Regions from separate parts of the Pseudomonas medicaginis genome, predicted to be linked through region 2. Evidence: predicted binding sites of a transcription regulator. Region 2 holds the regulator's gene; each other region holds the start of a gene.
The links. Region 2 encodes FliA, which starts transcription of late flagellar genes. Its sites were predicted from a motif close to CTAAAGTTTNNNNNNNNNNNGCCGNTAA; they were not measured.

Region 1: the regulator FliA is predicted to act here: its motif matches at 2,058-2,085, upstream of motA (flagellar motor stator protein MotA).
Region 3: the regulator FliA is predicted to act here: its motif matches at 2,783-2,810, upstream of ACMTA2_RS25750 (flagellar protein MotY).

Annotation. Positions count from the first base shown of each region.
Region 1 is NZ_OZ221631.1:890,358-895,451, reverse strand. Features, by position in the region: gene motB (flagellar motor protein MotB) at 90-1,136, opposite strand; gene motA (flagellar motor stator protein MotA) at 1,138-1,989, opposite strand; gene ACMTA2_RS03875 (HDOD domain-containing protein) at 2,156-3,694, shown strand; gene rhdA (thiosulfate sulfurtransferase) at 3,737-4,552, shown strand; gene asd (archaetidylserine decarboxylase) at 4,572-5,094, shown strand, end outside.
Region 2 is NZ_OZ221631.1:2,065,112-2,070,205, reverse strand. Features, by position in the region: gene ACMTA2_RS09130 (chemotaxis protein CheA) at 1-107, opposite strand, end outside; gene ACMTA2_RS09125 (protein phosphatase CheZ) at 136-921, opposite strand; gene ACMTA2_RS09120 (chemotaxis response regulator CheY) at 940-1,311, opposite strand; gene fliA (RNA polymerase sigma factor FliA) at 1,479-2,222, opposite strand; gene fleN (flagellar synthesis regulator FleN) at 2,219-3,049, opposite strand; gene flhF (flagellar biosynthesis GTPase FlhF) at 3,165-4,514, opposite strand; gene flhA (flagellar biosynthesis protein FlhA) at 4,526-5,094, opposite strand, start outside.
Region 3 is NZ_OZ221631.1:5,859,578-5,864,671, forward strand. Features, by position in the region: partial or broken gene ACMTA2_RS25740 (hypothetical protein) at 1-23, shown strand, start outside; gene ACMTA2_RS25745 (argininosuccinate synthase) at 343-1,560, opposite strand; gene ACMTA2_RS25750 (flagellar protein MotY) at 1,688-2,686, opposite strand; gene pyrC (dihydroorotase) at 2,877-3,923, shown strand; gene rnt (ribonuclease T) at 3,920-4,597, shown strand; gene ACMTA2_RS25765 (peroxiredoxin) at 4,826-5,094, opposite strand, start outside.

The sequences.
Region 1 (5,094 bases), 1.2 Mb from region 2:
CCATCCCGAGTATCAGATGAAAAGAGGGGCTGCAGCGCAACCCAGCGGGGATAAATCCCCTCGCCACAGGTTTGCGCTCGCCAGTCAGATCACTGAGCCGGCGGCGCGGCCGGTGTTGGCGCGGCATCGTCGAACAGGTTAAGCCGTTCGCGCAGCTCATGGGCCGGCACGGGTTGCTGGTCTGCGGGCAACGCATTCGGATCGACCGCCGCCCCAGGTGCGTCGGATGGAGCGGGGACTTCACCCGGCGCGCCCTCGCCCGGGGCCGGATCGGGCGCCGGATCGTCGGTTTGTGAGCCCTCGATGGCTTTCTGCGCCTTCTTGGTCAACACCACGATATCGATGCGCCGGTTGACCGGGTTGAATGGGTCCTTGCGGTCGAACAGCGCAGAAGACGCATAACCGACCACCCGTGCCACCTGCTCGTCCGGGTAGCTGCCGGCCACCAGGGCGCGACGGGCCGCGTTGGCGCGGTTGGCGGACAACTCCCAGTTACCGTAGTCACCCTTGCCGATGTAGGGCTTGGCATCGGTATGACCACTGATGCTGATCTTGTTCGGAACGGCCTTGATGGTGTCGGCCATGGCCAGCAGGATGTCTTCGAAATACGGCTTCAGGCGCGCGCTGCCAGAGTCGAACATCGGCCGGTTCTCGGCGTCCATGATCTGGATGCGCAAGCCGTTCGGCGTGATTTCGAACAGGATCTGGTCCTTGAATTTCTGCAGTTGCGGATTCTCTTCGACCTTGTTCTGCAATTCCTGCAACAGCAACTCCAGGCGCTCGCGCTCGACCTGCTCGGCCATGCCCTCGACTTGCTCGGAATCCACCGTCACCTTGTCGGGCTGGGGCTGGGACTTCACCTCGGGGTTGAGGGTGTTTTCCGGCGCCAGGGTCGGCGAACCGCCCAGGTCGATGATGTAGGGCGTGCCGCTTTCGGAAAAGCCGACCGGGTCCTTGAAGTAACCGGCGATGGCAATTTTCTGTTCCGGGGTTGCTGTGGACAGCAGCCACAGCACCAGGAAGAACGCCATCATCGCCGTTGCGAAGTCGGCGAAGGCAATTTTCCAGGCACCGCCATGGTGCCCGCCGGCAATGCGCTTGACGCGCTTGACGATGATCGGCTGGTTATTTTCCATCTTAGCGACCGCGAACCGCTTGTTCTAGCTCGGCGAAGCTTGGACGGTGCGCCGGGTACAGGACCTTGCGACCGAACTCCACCGCCAGCGATGGCGGCATGCCCGAGGCCGAGGCCACCAGGGACGCCTTGATGGCTTCGTAGACGTTGAGTTCTTCCTTGGCATCATGGGCCAGGGAGTGGGCCAGCGGACCGAAGAAACCGTACGCTGCCAAAATACCGAAGAAAGTACCCACCAGTGCCGCGCCAACGTGCAGGCCGATGGACTTCTGGTCGCCATCGCCCAGGGACGCCATGGTCACCACGATCCCCAATACCGCCGCGACGATACCGAAGCCGGGCATGCCGTCGGCAATACCGTTGACCGCGTGGGAGGGGTGCTCCAGGTCTTCCTTGAGGCTGTACAGCTCCATGTCGAACAGGCCTTCGAGCTCATGGGGCGCCATGTTGCCGGACGACATGATGCGCAGGTAATCACAGATGAACGCCGTCATGCGGGCGTCCTTGAGAACGGCGGGATACTTGGCGAAGATCGGGCTGGCGGCGGCGTCTTCGATATCGCCTTCGATCGCCATCATGCCTTCGCGGCGGCTCTTGTTGAGGATCTCGTAGATCAGCCCCAGCACCTCGAGGTAAAAGGTGTGGCTGAAGCGCGAGCTGAACATGCCCAGGGATTTCTTGAGCACGTGCATCGTCATATAGCCAGGGTTGGCCTGCAAGAAGGCTCCGAGGGCCGCGCCGCCGATGATCAAGACCTCGAAGGGCTGGATAAGGGCGGCAATCTTGCCATGGGAAAGCACGTATCCGCCGAGTACGCTCGCGAACACGACAATGATGCCGATAATTTTAGCCATAGATAGAAAGTACTTATTTAAGTCGGGTTCAAGGTCATATTCGGAAGCTGAAAAATCTCTTCTTCTACTTATCGGCAAAACTGCGCCAGACTATAGGCTGTTCTGGCGAAAAGCCAATTTGCCCCGTTCCGGGCGTGGAGAATTCATACGATGATCACGTCCTGCCATGACTAACGAAACCAAGGTTCCAACACCGCGACCGAGCACCCTCGAAGGCTGGGTAAAGCTGCTCAATGGCGTGCACCTGCCCGTGCCCCAGGCCAGCCACGACCTGGTCTGCAAGGCCCTCGCCGACAGCCGCCGCTCATTGCGCGACATCGCCGAGCTGATGCAAGACAGCCCCGCCCTGGCCCTGAGCGTCATCCGCGAGGCCAACCACCATACCCATGGCAGCCTTGCAGAACCTGCGGAAAACCTCGAAGTCGCCATCAACCGCCTCGGCCTCAAGCGCACCGAGGAACTGCTCGCCCGCCTGCCGTCGTTGCCGGGGAACGAAATTCCCATCGCCTTGCGCCAGCTGCAATTGATCAGCCAGCACGCCACGCAACAGGCCAATGGTTTCTTTGCCAGCCGCCTGGCGCGGCTGTGGCAGGACATTCACTGGGGCAGCCTGTTGTTCCTGTCGCCGCTCTGGCCACTGGCCCTGACGCATCCACGGTTGCTGGGGGAGTGGGAGCTGCGGGTCGTCCATAAAGGCGAGCCCGCGCGCAAGGTAGAGCGCGAACTGTTCGGCGTCCGCCTGCTGGAAATCTGCCTGGCACTGGTGGAGACCTGGCGCCTGCCCATCTGGGTGGCGCAAGGTTATCGCCTGTTGCTCAATGAACGCCGCGAACTGGTGAAGGTCCTGCGTATCGCCCGGGACAGCGAACACCCGTTGCGCCAGCAGAATCGCCTGGACGACGACCCGACCCTGCGGCGCTGGCTCAACCAGCCGGCCAACACCGTGTTGCTGGCCAACGGTCTGGCCCTGGCAGCACAACAGGCCTGGGACAGCCCTCACAACGCCCGCTGGCAATACCTCACCAGTTTGTACCTGCAGATATCGATGGATGAGGTCCAGCAACAGTTGCACCAACAAGCCGCCAACAGCGCCCGTCACCACGCCATGCCGGATCTCTGGCACCCGGCCGTGGCGCTGATCTGGCCCTCGGGCAGCCGACGCATCCACCCCGGCTTGCTGCCCCCCGCCCCGCCCAGCACCCAGGACCTGAGCCGGTGGCGCCAGCAATGTTCCGCCATGCTCGTGGAACCGAGCCCCTTCCGCAATGCCATGCACCTGACCACTTCGGCACGGGACGTCCTGGTGGCCTGCGGCATGCGCCGGGTGATGATCCTGATGGCCGACCGCAGCCAGTCCAGCGTGCGCGTGCATCAGACCGCCGGCCTGCCCAGGGAAGCCGCAGCCATGAGCTTTACCATCAGCCAGAGCAAGATATTGCAACGATTGCTGGCCCAACAGGCCCAGGTTCGCCTGAACCCGGACAACAACGCGCAGTTTTCTGCGCTGCTGCCACCGGGCCTGCGCAGCCTGTTCCGCGGTGACCACCTGCTGTTGCGCTCACTGACCTGCAATGGCCGGGTGATCATGCTGGTGGCGGTGGACCAGGGCGGCGGCCCCTTCTCGGACGTCACCGTTCAAGCCTTCGGCAAAACCGTGCAATGCATCGAAAGGGCCCTGCATACCTTTACCAACCGCGGCCGCTGAACTTGCTACAATCCTTTCCCTTTGCGCCCCTGGAGACCTCACATGCCTGACTTCTCTGGCTTGCCGCTGGTGATCGAGCCGAGCGAACTGCTGCCGCGCCTCGACGCCCGCGAACTGATTCTGGTGGACCTGACCAGCGCCGCCCGCTACAGCACCGGGCATATCCCCGGCGCACGTTTTGTCGACCCCAAGCGCACCCAGCTCGGCCAGCCACCGGCGCCGGGCCTGTTGCCGGCCAAGGCCGACCTGGAAGCGCTGTTCGGCGAACTCGGGCATCACCCGGAGGCGGTCTACGTGGTCTATGACGATGAAGGCGGCGGCTGGGCCGGGCGTTTTATCTGGTTGCTGGACGTGATCGGCCACGCCAACTACCACTACCTCGACGGCGGCTTGCTGTCGTGGCTGGACGAAGGCCTGCCGGTGTCCATCGACGTCCCCGCGCCCGTCGCAGGGCCGGTCAGCCTGACGCTGCACGAAGCCCCCACCGCCACCCGCGAATACCTGCAAAGCCGTCTCGGCGCTGCGGACCTGGCCATCTGGGATGCTCGTGGCCCGCTGGAGTACTCTGGCGAGAAAGTCGTCGCAGCCCGGGGCGGACACATTCCCGGCGCGGTCAATTTCGAATGGACGGCTGGCATGGACCCGGCGCGCAACCTGCGCATCCGCCGGGACATGGCGCAAATCCTCGAACAATTGGGCATCACCCCTGACAAAGAAGTCATCACCCACTGCCAGACCCACCACCGCTCTGGCTTCACCTACCTGGTGGCCAAGGCGCTCGGTTATCCACGGGTCAAAGGCTATGCCGGTTCCTGGGGCGAATGGGGCAACCACCCCGACACCCCCATCGAGCTTTGAAGGTTCTTAAGGACAGTTAATGAAAAACCGTTTGTTCATCCTCACTCAATACCTGCTGCCCCACCACCTGCTGTCGCGGTTGGCCGGCTGCATTGCCGAATGCCGCGTGCGCTGGTTCAAGAACGCCTTCACCGCTTGGTTTGCCAAGCGCTACCAAGTGGACATGTCCCAGGCCCTGGTGGAAGACCTGACGGCCTACGAGCACTTCAACGCCTTCTTCACCCGCGCCCTGAAAGACGGCGCCCGCCCACTGGACGACACCCCGGGCGCGATCCTCAGCCCCGCCGACGGTGCCGTCAGCCAGCTCGGCCCGATCGAGCACGGCCGGGTGTTCCAAGCCAAGGGCCACAGCTTCAGCGTCCTGGAATTGCTGGGCGGTGACGCGGCCAACGCAGCACCGTTCATGGGCGGTGATTTCGCCACCATCTACCTGTCCCCCAAGGACTACCACCGTGTGCACATGCCACTGGCCGGCACCCTGCGGGAGATGGTCTACATCCCAGGACGGATTTTCTCGGTCAACCAGACCACCGCTGAAAACG
Region 2 (5,094 bases):
TCAGGTCGGCTTTCCAGCTCGACCAGCTGTTCGGACAGTTGCTCTAGAATCTCGCCGGCCTCAACCAGGAAATCCTGAAGGATCTCTTCATCGGCGCCGAAGCTCATTAATGGCTGCTCCTAAAATAGGGCTAAATCAAAATCCAAGGCTGGACAGCAGATCGTCCACATCGTCCTGACCGGACATAACGTCTTCTCTTTTATCGGCATGAATTTGCGGACCTTCACCCTGCGAGAGATGTTTTTGTGGATCTTTTTCAGCAAGCATCGCTTCACGGTCGTGTTCGATGCCTGCAAAGCGGTCGACCTGGCTGGCCATCAGCACCAGTTTGAGCAGGTTGCTTTCCACTTCGGTGACCAGTTGGGTCACACGCTTGATCACCTGGCCGGTCAGGTCCTGATAGTCCTGGGCCAGCAGAATGTCGTTGAGGTTGCTTGCCACCGCGCGGTTCTCGGTGCTGCTGCGCGTCAGGAAACCGTCGACCCGACGGGCCAGTTCCCGGAACTCTTCAGCGCCGACTTCGCGACGCATGAACCGGCCCCAGTCGGTGCTCAAGGCCTGGGCTTCTTCGCTCAGGCCATTGACCAGCGGCGTTGCACTTTCCACCAGGTCCATGGTGCGGTTGGCGGCGGCCTCGGTCAGCTTGACCACATACCCCAGGCGCTCGGTGGCGTCGGTGATCTGCGAGACTTCCTCGGCCTGCGGCATGTGCGGGTCGATCTGGAAATTGACAATCGCGCTGTGCAGTTCACGCGTGAGCTTGCCCACTTCCTGATACAGACCGCGGTCACGGGTCTGGTTGAGCTCATGGATCATTTGAACCGCATCGCCAAAGCGACCTTTTTCAAGGCTGTCGACCAGTTCGCGGGCATGTTTTTTCAGGGTCGATTCGAAATCGCCCATTGAAGATTCGTTGTCCATAGCTCCCCCGTGGCGCCGTTAACCGATGCGTTCGAAGATTTTTTCGATCTTCTCTTTCAACGCCTGGGCCGTGAAGGGTTTGACCACATAGCCGTTTACACCAGCCTGGGCCGCTTCGATGATCTGCTCGCGCTTGGCTTCGGCAGTGACCATCAGCACCGGAAGATGCTTGAGTTTTTCGTCGGCACGCACTTGGCGCAGCAGGTCGATACCGGTCATGCCCGGCATGTTCCAGTCGGTGACCAGGAAATCGAAGTTGCCACTGTGCAACATCGGGAGCGCAGTGGTCCCGTCATCTGCTTCGGCCGTGTTGGTGAACCCAAGGTCACGCAACAGGTTTTTAATGATCCGCCGCATCGTTGAGAAGTCATCAACGATGAGGATTTTCATGTTCTTGTCCAATTCGACCTCCAAGCAGTCTTAAACGCGCCCAGCACCTGGACGCGCCATTTCAATCAATCCGGCACAACGCTCGACAACAGCCTGGAGCACAACGGACGGAGACTGGCGCAGTACCTGCCAGGCCAGCCTCGTTCGCAGTGTCCCCACACTGCCTGTCAGCGCGCTCGCCACTCCCCCAAACGCCCCCGCAAACGGGCCGCGCACTGGCTGTGTAACTGGCTGACCCGCGATTCGCTGACCCCCAGGACCTCACCGATTTCCTTGAGATTCAGCTCTTCGTCGTAGTACAGCGCCAAGACCAGTCGCTCACGCTCCGGCAAATTGGCAATCGCATCCGCCAGCGCGCTCTGGAAACGCTCATCTTCCAGGTCACGCGATGGCTCCATGTGAGCACTCGCGCCATCCTCATGCAGCCCTTCGTGTTCGCCGTCCTGAAGCAGGTCGTCGAAACTGAACAGGCGGCTGCCCAAGGTATCGTTCAAAATCCCGTAATAATCATCGAGACTCAACTGGAGTTCGGCCGCAACTTCGTGATCTTTAGCGTCACGTCCGGTTTTCGCTTCAATTGCCCGAATCGCGTCGCTGACCATGCGGGTATTGCGGTGCACCGAACGCGGGGCCCAATCGCCCTTGCGGACTTCATCGAGCATCGCCCCGCGAATGCGTATACCGGCATAGGTCTCGAAACTGGCACCCTTGCTGGCGTCGTATTTGTTCGACACTTCAAGCAGGCCGATCATGCCGGCCTGGATCAAGTCCTCGACCTGCACGCTGGCTGGCAATCGCGCCAGCAAGTGATAGGCGATACGCTTGACCAGTGGCGCGTAACGCTCGATCAATTCGTACTGGGCGTCCCGTGCCGATTTTTTGTAGAGGTGGTTGTAACCGCTGGCTGTCATAGCACGGGCCCTGCTGTTTGTTGCACAAGACGCTCGACGAAAAATTCCAGATGCCCGCGAGGGTTGGCCGGCAGCGGCCAGGTGTCGACCTTCTGGGCGATCGCCTTGAACGCCAGCGCGCATTTGGAACGTGGAAAGGCTTCATAAACGGCACGTTGCTTCTGGACGGCCTTGCGCACGCTTTCGTCGTACGGCACGGCGCCGACGTATTGTAGGGCGACGTCCAGGAAGCGATCGGTGACCTTGGTCAACTTGGCGAACAGGTTGCGTCCTTCCTGCGGGCTCTGGGCCATGTTGGCCAGGACGCGGAAGCGGTTCATGCCATAGTCGCGGTTAAGCAGTTTGATCAGGGCGTAGGCGTCGGTGATGGACGTTGGCTCATCGCAGACCACCAGCAGCACTTCCTGGGCGGCGCGCACGAAACTGACGACCGAGTCGCCGATGCCGGCCGCGGTGTCGATCACCAGCACATCGAGGTTGTCGCCGATGTCACTGAAAGCCTGGATCAGGCCCGCGTGCTGCGCCGGGGTCAGGTGAACCATGCTCTGGGTGCCCGAGGCCGCCGGCACGATGCGAATCCCGCCCGGCCCCTGCAACAACACGTCGCGCAGTTCGCAACGGCCTTCGATCACGTCCGCCAGGGTGCGCTTGGGGGTAAGCCCCAGCAACACGTCGACGTTCGCCAGGCCCAGGTCGGCGTCCAGCAGCATGACCCGTCGGCCAAGCTCTGCCAGAGCCAGGGACAAGTTCACTGACACGTTAGTCTTCCCGACGCCACCTTTGCCGCCGGTCACCGCGATCACCTGTACGGGATGCATGCTGCCCATGTTCGTTCTTTACCTTGTCTTCTTAGACGGAGGCCACATTACTGGCTGCGCGTTCGCATACGGAACAATGCAAGGCAGGCCATCGATGTAGGTACAAAAAATTTTCATGATTACCTCAGCCGACCTGCTTGGTCGGGCTGTGGTAGATATCAGCGAACATGTCAGCCATGGCTTCTTCGCTGGGTTCTTCCTGCATTTGCACACTCACGGCACGACTGACCAGTTGATGACGGCGCGGCAGATGCAAATCATCCGGGATCCGCGGCCCGTCGGTCAGGTAGGCCACCGGTAGTTCATGACCGATCGCCAGGCTCAACACCTCGCCCAGGCTTGCCGTTTCGTCCAGCTTAGTCAGGATGCAGCCGGCCAGCCCGCAGCGTTTGTAGCTGTGGTATGCGGCGGTTAGAACCTGTTTCTGGCTGGTGGTTGCCAACACGAGATAATTTTTTGACTTGATGCCGCGCCCGGCCAGGCTTTCGAGCTGCATGCGCAGGGCCGGATCGCTGGCTTGCAGGCCTGCGGTATCGATCAGCACGACGCGTTTGCGCAGCAGCGGCTCCAGCGCCTGGGCCAGGGATTGCCCCGGATCCACATGGGTCACCGACACATTGAGGATCCGGCCCAGGGTCTTGAGTTGTTCCTGGGCACCGATGCGGAAACTGTCCATGCTCACCAGGGCGATGCTCTGGGCGCCGTACTTGAGTACATAACGGGCGGCGAGCTTGGCCAGGGTGGTGGTCTTGCCCATGCCGGCAGGGCCGACCATGGCAATTACCCCGCCCTCTTCCAACGGCTCGACTTCCGGGGTCGCGATCATCCGCGCCAGGTGCGCCAACAACATGCGCCAGGCCTGGCGCGGCTCTTCGATGCCATTGATCAGCGCCAGCAGGTCCCGGGACAACGGACCGGACAGGCCGATGCGTTGCAGGCGACGCCACAGATTGGCCTGGGCCGGACGGCTGCCTTGCAGCTGGTTCCAGGCCAGGGAGCCGAGTTGGACTTCCATCAACTCGCGCAGGCTGTTGAGTTCAAAGCGCATCGAGTCCAGGGCGCGCGGGTCGAGCCCACGGGCTGGCGCGGCAGGCGCTGGCTCCGGACGACGCGGTTCGGCCTGGGCCTGTTCGATCAGTGGTTCGGCAGCGGTCAATGGCAGGCCGGCGGTCAGTGGCTGACCGGCGAACAATTGACGATTGGTACCCGCCGCCCCTTCGCCTTCGCTGCTGCGCAGGCTCAGTTCGGCTTGGGCGCTGGCGATGCGCGACTGGGTCTTGCGCAGCTCGTCTTCGAGTTCCATGTTCGGAATCCGTGGAGCCAGCGCCGACAATTTGTAATCCAGGGCCGCCGTCAGTTCGACACCGCCGGCAATACGACGGTTGCCAATGATGGCTGCTTCAGCGCCCAGCTCGTCACGAACCAGTTTCATGGCCTGACGCATGTCGGCGGCGAAAAAACGCTTCACTTGCATAAACCACTACCTCAGCCGTTGGGCCCTACTGTCGCAACGATGGTCACTTGCTTGTTGTCCGGTATTTCCTGATACGCCAGCACATGCAGCCCCGGGACCGCGAGGCGCCCGAATCGCGAGAGCATCGCGCGAATCGGACCGGCCACCAGCAGGATCACCGGTTGGCCTTGCATTTCCTGCCGCTGGGCTGCTTCGATCAACGAACGCTGCAGCTTCTCGGCCATGCTTGGCTCCAGCAGGACACCCTCTTCCGAGCCTTGTCCTGCCTTCTGCAGACTATTGAGCAATATCTGTTCCAACCTTGGCTCCAAGGTGATCACAGGCAGCTCAGACTCAGTGCCTACAATGCTTTGGACGATTGCACGGGACACGCCAACCCGAACCGCAGCCACCAAGGCGGCGGTATCTTGACTCTTGGAGGCGTTGTTGGCGATGGCTTCGGCGATACTGCGTATGTCACGCACGGGCACCTGTTCGGCCAGCAGCGCCTGCAACACCTTGAGCAACTGCGACAACGAAACCACGCCCGGCACCAGCTCCTCAGCCAGCTTCGGCGAGCCTTTGGCCAATACTTGCAGCA
Region 3 (5,094 bases), 3.3 Mb from region 2:
TCATGAAGACCCTGGATGACGCGACCTGTCGGCGCAAACGACTGCCGTGCCGGTCGGGCAAGGACCCTCGGCGGCGGGCAACCCTTCATCGATCCAGGCATGAACCGCCAGACACCCTTTGCATTCTGTGCCGCCAATCCCAGCGCCCGATCGAGCCCTGTCGATCAGTGCATTTGAAGCACGCCAGCATCATCGTGTACGTCATCTACCACCACGCAGACCTCGCGGCCCACGGGCAGGATGAATGAAGAGGCAGCGCCGCCACCAGCAGGCCGTACGTACAGAACAGAGGGCAAAAAAAACGGCCTGCTCAAGGCAGGCCGTTTTTTTTGATAACCAGGGTCAGAACAGCTTGCGACCCTTGTTCGCCGCGATGCGCATGCGCAGGGCGTTGAGCTTGATGAAACCGGCCGCATCGGCCTGGTTGTAGGCACCGCCGTCTTCTTCGAAGGTCGCGATGTTGGCGTCGAACAGCGAGTCGTCGGACTTGCGCCCGGTCACGATCACATTGCCCTTGTACAGCTTCAGGCGCACGACACCGTTCACGTTGGTCTGGGAAGCGTCGATCATCTGTTGCAGCATCAGACGCTCAGGGCTCCACCAGTAGCCGGTGTAGATCAGGCTGGCGTACTTGGGCATCAACTCATCCTTGAGGTGAGCCACTTCGCGGTCCAGGGTGATCGATTCGATCGCCCGGTGGGCGCGCAGCATGATGGTGCCGCCCGGGGTTTCGTAGCAGCCGCGGGACTTCATGCCGACATAGCGGTTCTCGACGATGTCCAGGCGACCGATGCCGTGCTCGCCGCCGATGCGGTTCAGGGTCGCCAGCACGGTGGCCGGGGTCATTTCCACGCCGTCCAGTGCGACGATATCGCCGTTGCGATAGGTCAGCTCCAGGTATTGCGGAGTATCGGGAGCCTTCTCCGGGGAGACGGTCCAGCGCCACATGTCTTCTTCGTGCTCGGTCCAGGTGTCTTCCAGCACGCCGCCTTCATAGGAGATGTGCAGCAGGTTGGCGTCCATCGAGTACGGGGATTTTTTCTTGCCGTGACGCTCGATCGGGATCGCGTGCTTCTCGGCGTAATCCATCAGTTTTTCACGGGACAGCAGGTCCCATTCACGCCACGGGGCAATGACTTTCACGCCCGGCTTGAGGGCATAGGCACCCAGCTCGAAACGCACCTGGTCGTTGCCTTTGCCGGTGGCGCCGTGGGAAATGGCGTCGGCGCCGGTTTCGTTGGCGATTTCGATCAAGCGCTTGGCAATCAACGGACGGGCGATGGACGTACCCAGCAGGTACTCGCCTTCGTAAACGGTATTGGCGCGGAACATCGGGAACACGAAGTCGCGGACGAACTCTTCGCGCAGGTCATCGATGTAGATCTCTTTGACGCCCATGGCCTGGGCCTTGGCGCGTGCAGGCTCGACCTCTTCGCCCTGCCCCAGGTCAGCGGTGAAGGTCACCACCTCGCAGTTATAAGTGTCCTGCAGCCACTTGAGGATCACCGAAGTGTCCAGGCCGCCGGAATACGCCAGAACGACCTTGTTTACGTCCGCCATGCCATCACTCCACGGGTTGTACGGAAAGCCGGGAAGTCTAACGTCCAGCGCGGATAATTTACAGAGGCGCGACAGCTTATGACGACGAAGCGACAGATTATGTCGACGGCGCGACGGTAAAATCCAATCAGGAGGTCCGCGCCGTTGCCCCGACGGGTGTGGGTGCCGGTGTCTTGGCCGGCGCCGCGGTTGGCGCCGGTGGCTTGGCAGGACCGGCAGCGGGCGCCGGCTGCGCGGCGGGTGCCTGGGGTGCCTGGGGTGCCGGTGCCTGGCTAGCCGCCACGCGCTCGAGGCGCACGACCACGCGACGGTTCTTGGCGCGATTGGCAGCGTTGGTGTTAGGCACCAGGGGATAGCGCTCGCCGTGGAAACGCAGGGTAATCTGCGACTCCTGGAAACCATTGGCCTTGAAGAAGTCCTGGACCGCCAGCGCCCGACGGCGAGACAGTTCGCGATTGGTCAGGCGGTTGCCGCTGTTATCGGAGTGACCATCAAGCTCGACATGATTGACGCTCGGATCGGCCTTGATGAAGTCGAGCATCACTTGCAACTGAGCCTTGGCGTGGGCATCGAGATCGACCGCTTCGCCAGGAAAACCGATTTGCGTCTGTTTCACCTGCTCGAAATTCTTCGGCAACAGTTTCGCCACACAGCCTTGGTAGTCATTGAACGCCTTGCTGAAGCGCACCGGCAGCAGACGCACTTCCGAAACCCGCCCGTCCTCGCTGTTGCGGCGTACCACGGGGCTGCGCCCCTCCATCAGCCCACTGATCAGGCGCCCGGCCTGGACCTGGGAGCTGTTGAACAATACGTCGCCACTGCCGATCCTGACTGAACCCAGGTTGATGTCGCCGCGCCCCGGTTGCCACGGCGCCGCGGCCGCCAGCAGGGTGGCCGAACCGCCGCCCAGCATCGGGTTATAAGCCTTGAGACGGAACGTGGCCTGTTCGCCCGCCCGGCGCACGAACTCGCCACTGCCAAAATCAGTGATCGGCTGGCTCAGCCGGCACTCGAACTTGTCGCCTTCGACCGTCCACTCAATGCTCTCCAGACGGGTCTGGAAAGTGAGCGCCATGGCGGGAAGGCTGGCAAACACACTGAGCAAGGCTAGATAACGCTGGCGCACGGGAGGCTCCACTGACTTTTATACAAAGATCGACGCATGCCGAGGGCATGACGCCTGTCCGGCGCACTACACGGATTCGTGGCACACCTGTAGGAGCTATCGGTAAGTTGCGCCAGAACTTGATAGCGGGTGCCTGAATCGGTCTTTTCCGGTAGCATTCCCACAGTTTGACCCGCCTGGAAGCCCCCCAATGTCCGACCGCCTGACCCTGCTGCGTCCCGACGACTGGCATATTCATCTTCGCGATGGTGCTGTGTTGACCCATACCGTCGCCGATGTCGCGCGCACCTTCGGGCGCGCAATCATCATGCCTAACCTGGTTCCGCCAGTGCGCAACGCCGCCGAAGCCGACGGCTATCGCCAGCGTATCCTCGCCGCACGCCCGGCTGGCAGCCGCTTCGAACCGTTGATGGTGCTTTACCTCACCGACCGCACCCAGCCCGAAGAAATCCGCGAGGCCAAGGCCAGCGGCTTCGTCCATGCCGCCAAGCTGTACCCGGCCGGTGCCACCACCAACTCCGATTCCGGCGTCACCAGTATCGACAAGATCTTCCCGGCGCTGGAAGTCATGGCCGAAGTCGGCATGCCGTTGTTGATCCATGGTGAAGTTACCCGGGGCGACGTAGACGTATTCGACCGCGAGAAAATCTTCATCGACGAGCACATGCGCCGCGTCGTGGAGCGCTTCCCGACCCTCAAGGTGGTGTTCGAACACATCACCACCGGCGATGCCGTGCAGTTCGTCAACGAGGCCCCGGCCAACGTCGGCGCGACCATTACCGCCCATCACCTGCTGTACAACCGCAACCATATGCTGGTGGGCGGGATCCGGCCGCACTTCTATTGCCTGCCGATCCTCAAGCGCAATACCCACCAGGAAGCCTTGCTGGACGCCGCCACCAGCGGCAGTGCCAAGTTTTTCCTCGGCACCGACTCCGCACCCCACGCCCAGCACGCCAAGGAAGCGGCCTGCGGTTGCGCCGGTTGCTACACCGCCTATGCCGCCATCGAGATGTACGCCGAAGCCTTCGAACAGCGCAACGCGCTGGACAAACTCGAAGGCTTCGCCAGCCTGCATGGCCCACGTTTCTATGGCCTGCCGGTGAACACCGATCGTATTACCCTGGTTCGCGATGAGTGGACCGCCCCCGCCAGCCTGCCTTTCGGCGATCTGGCTGTCATCCCGCTGCGCGCCGGTGAAAAACTGCGCTGGCGCCTGCTGGAGGAAAACGCGTGAGTGAAGATCATTTCGACGACGAACTGGACGGCAACGGTGGTTCGGGCGGCGCCCGTCACCCCATGGCCGCGCGGTTCCGTGGCTACCTGCCGGTCGTCGTCGACGTAGAAACCGGTGGTTTCAACTCCGCCACCGACGCCTTGCTGGAAATCGCCGCGACCACCATCGGCATGGACGAAAAAGGCTTTGTGTTCCCTGACCACACCTACTTCTTCCGTGTCGAGCCGTTCGAAGGCGCCAACGTCGAAGCGGCGGCCCTGGAGTTCACCGGGATCAAGCTCGATCACCCGTTGCGCATGGCAGTCAGTGAAGAAACGGCCCTGACCGACATCTTCCGTGGCGTGCGCAAGGCGCTGAAGGCCAACGGGTGCAAGCGAGCGATCCTGGTCGGCCACAACAGCAGCTTCGACCTGGGCTTCCTCAACGCCGCCGTCGCGCGCCTGGACATGAAGCGCAACCCGTTCCACCCGTTTTCCAGCTTCGACACCGCGACCCTGGCTGGCCTGGCGTACGGCCAGACCGTCCTGGCGAAAGCGTGCCAGGCGGCCGACATCGATTTCGATGGCCGCGAGGCTCACTCGGCCCGCTACGACACCGAGAAGACCGCCGAGCTGTTCTGCGGCATCGTCAATCGCTGGAAAGAAATGGGTGGCTGGCAGGATTTCGACGACTGACATCAACCTGGCTTGGCTCACTTGTGGCGAGGGATGTATCCCCGTTGGACTGCGCGGCAGTCCCAGAAAGGTGAGCCAGGCAAACTCAATTGGCAGGTTTGGGGCCGCTTCGCGGCCCGGCGGGGATAAATCCCCTCGCCACAAGGCTCTGTGTTTCAGCCGATGATCTGGTTGAACACCCATAAAAAAACCGGCCCATCGAGGGCCGGTTTTTTTATGCCTTTGCGCTTACAGCTTGTCGCTGTGCTCGCCCAGGTAAGCGGCAACGCCTTCAGGCGATGCGGTCATGCCTTTGTCACCTTTTTTCCAGTTGGCCGGGCAGACTTCGCCGTGCTCTTCGTGGAATTGCAGCGCATCGACCAGACGGATCAGCTCTTCCATGTTACGACCCAGCGGCAGGTCGTTGATGATCTGCGAACGGACAACGCCCTTGTCGTCGATCAGGAACGCGCCACGGAAGGCCACGCCGCCTTCGGACTCAACGTCATAGGCCTTGG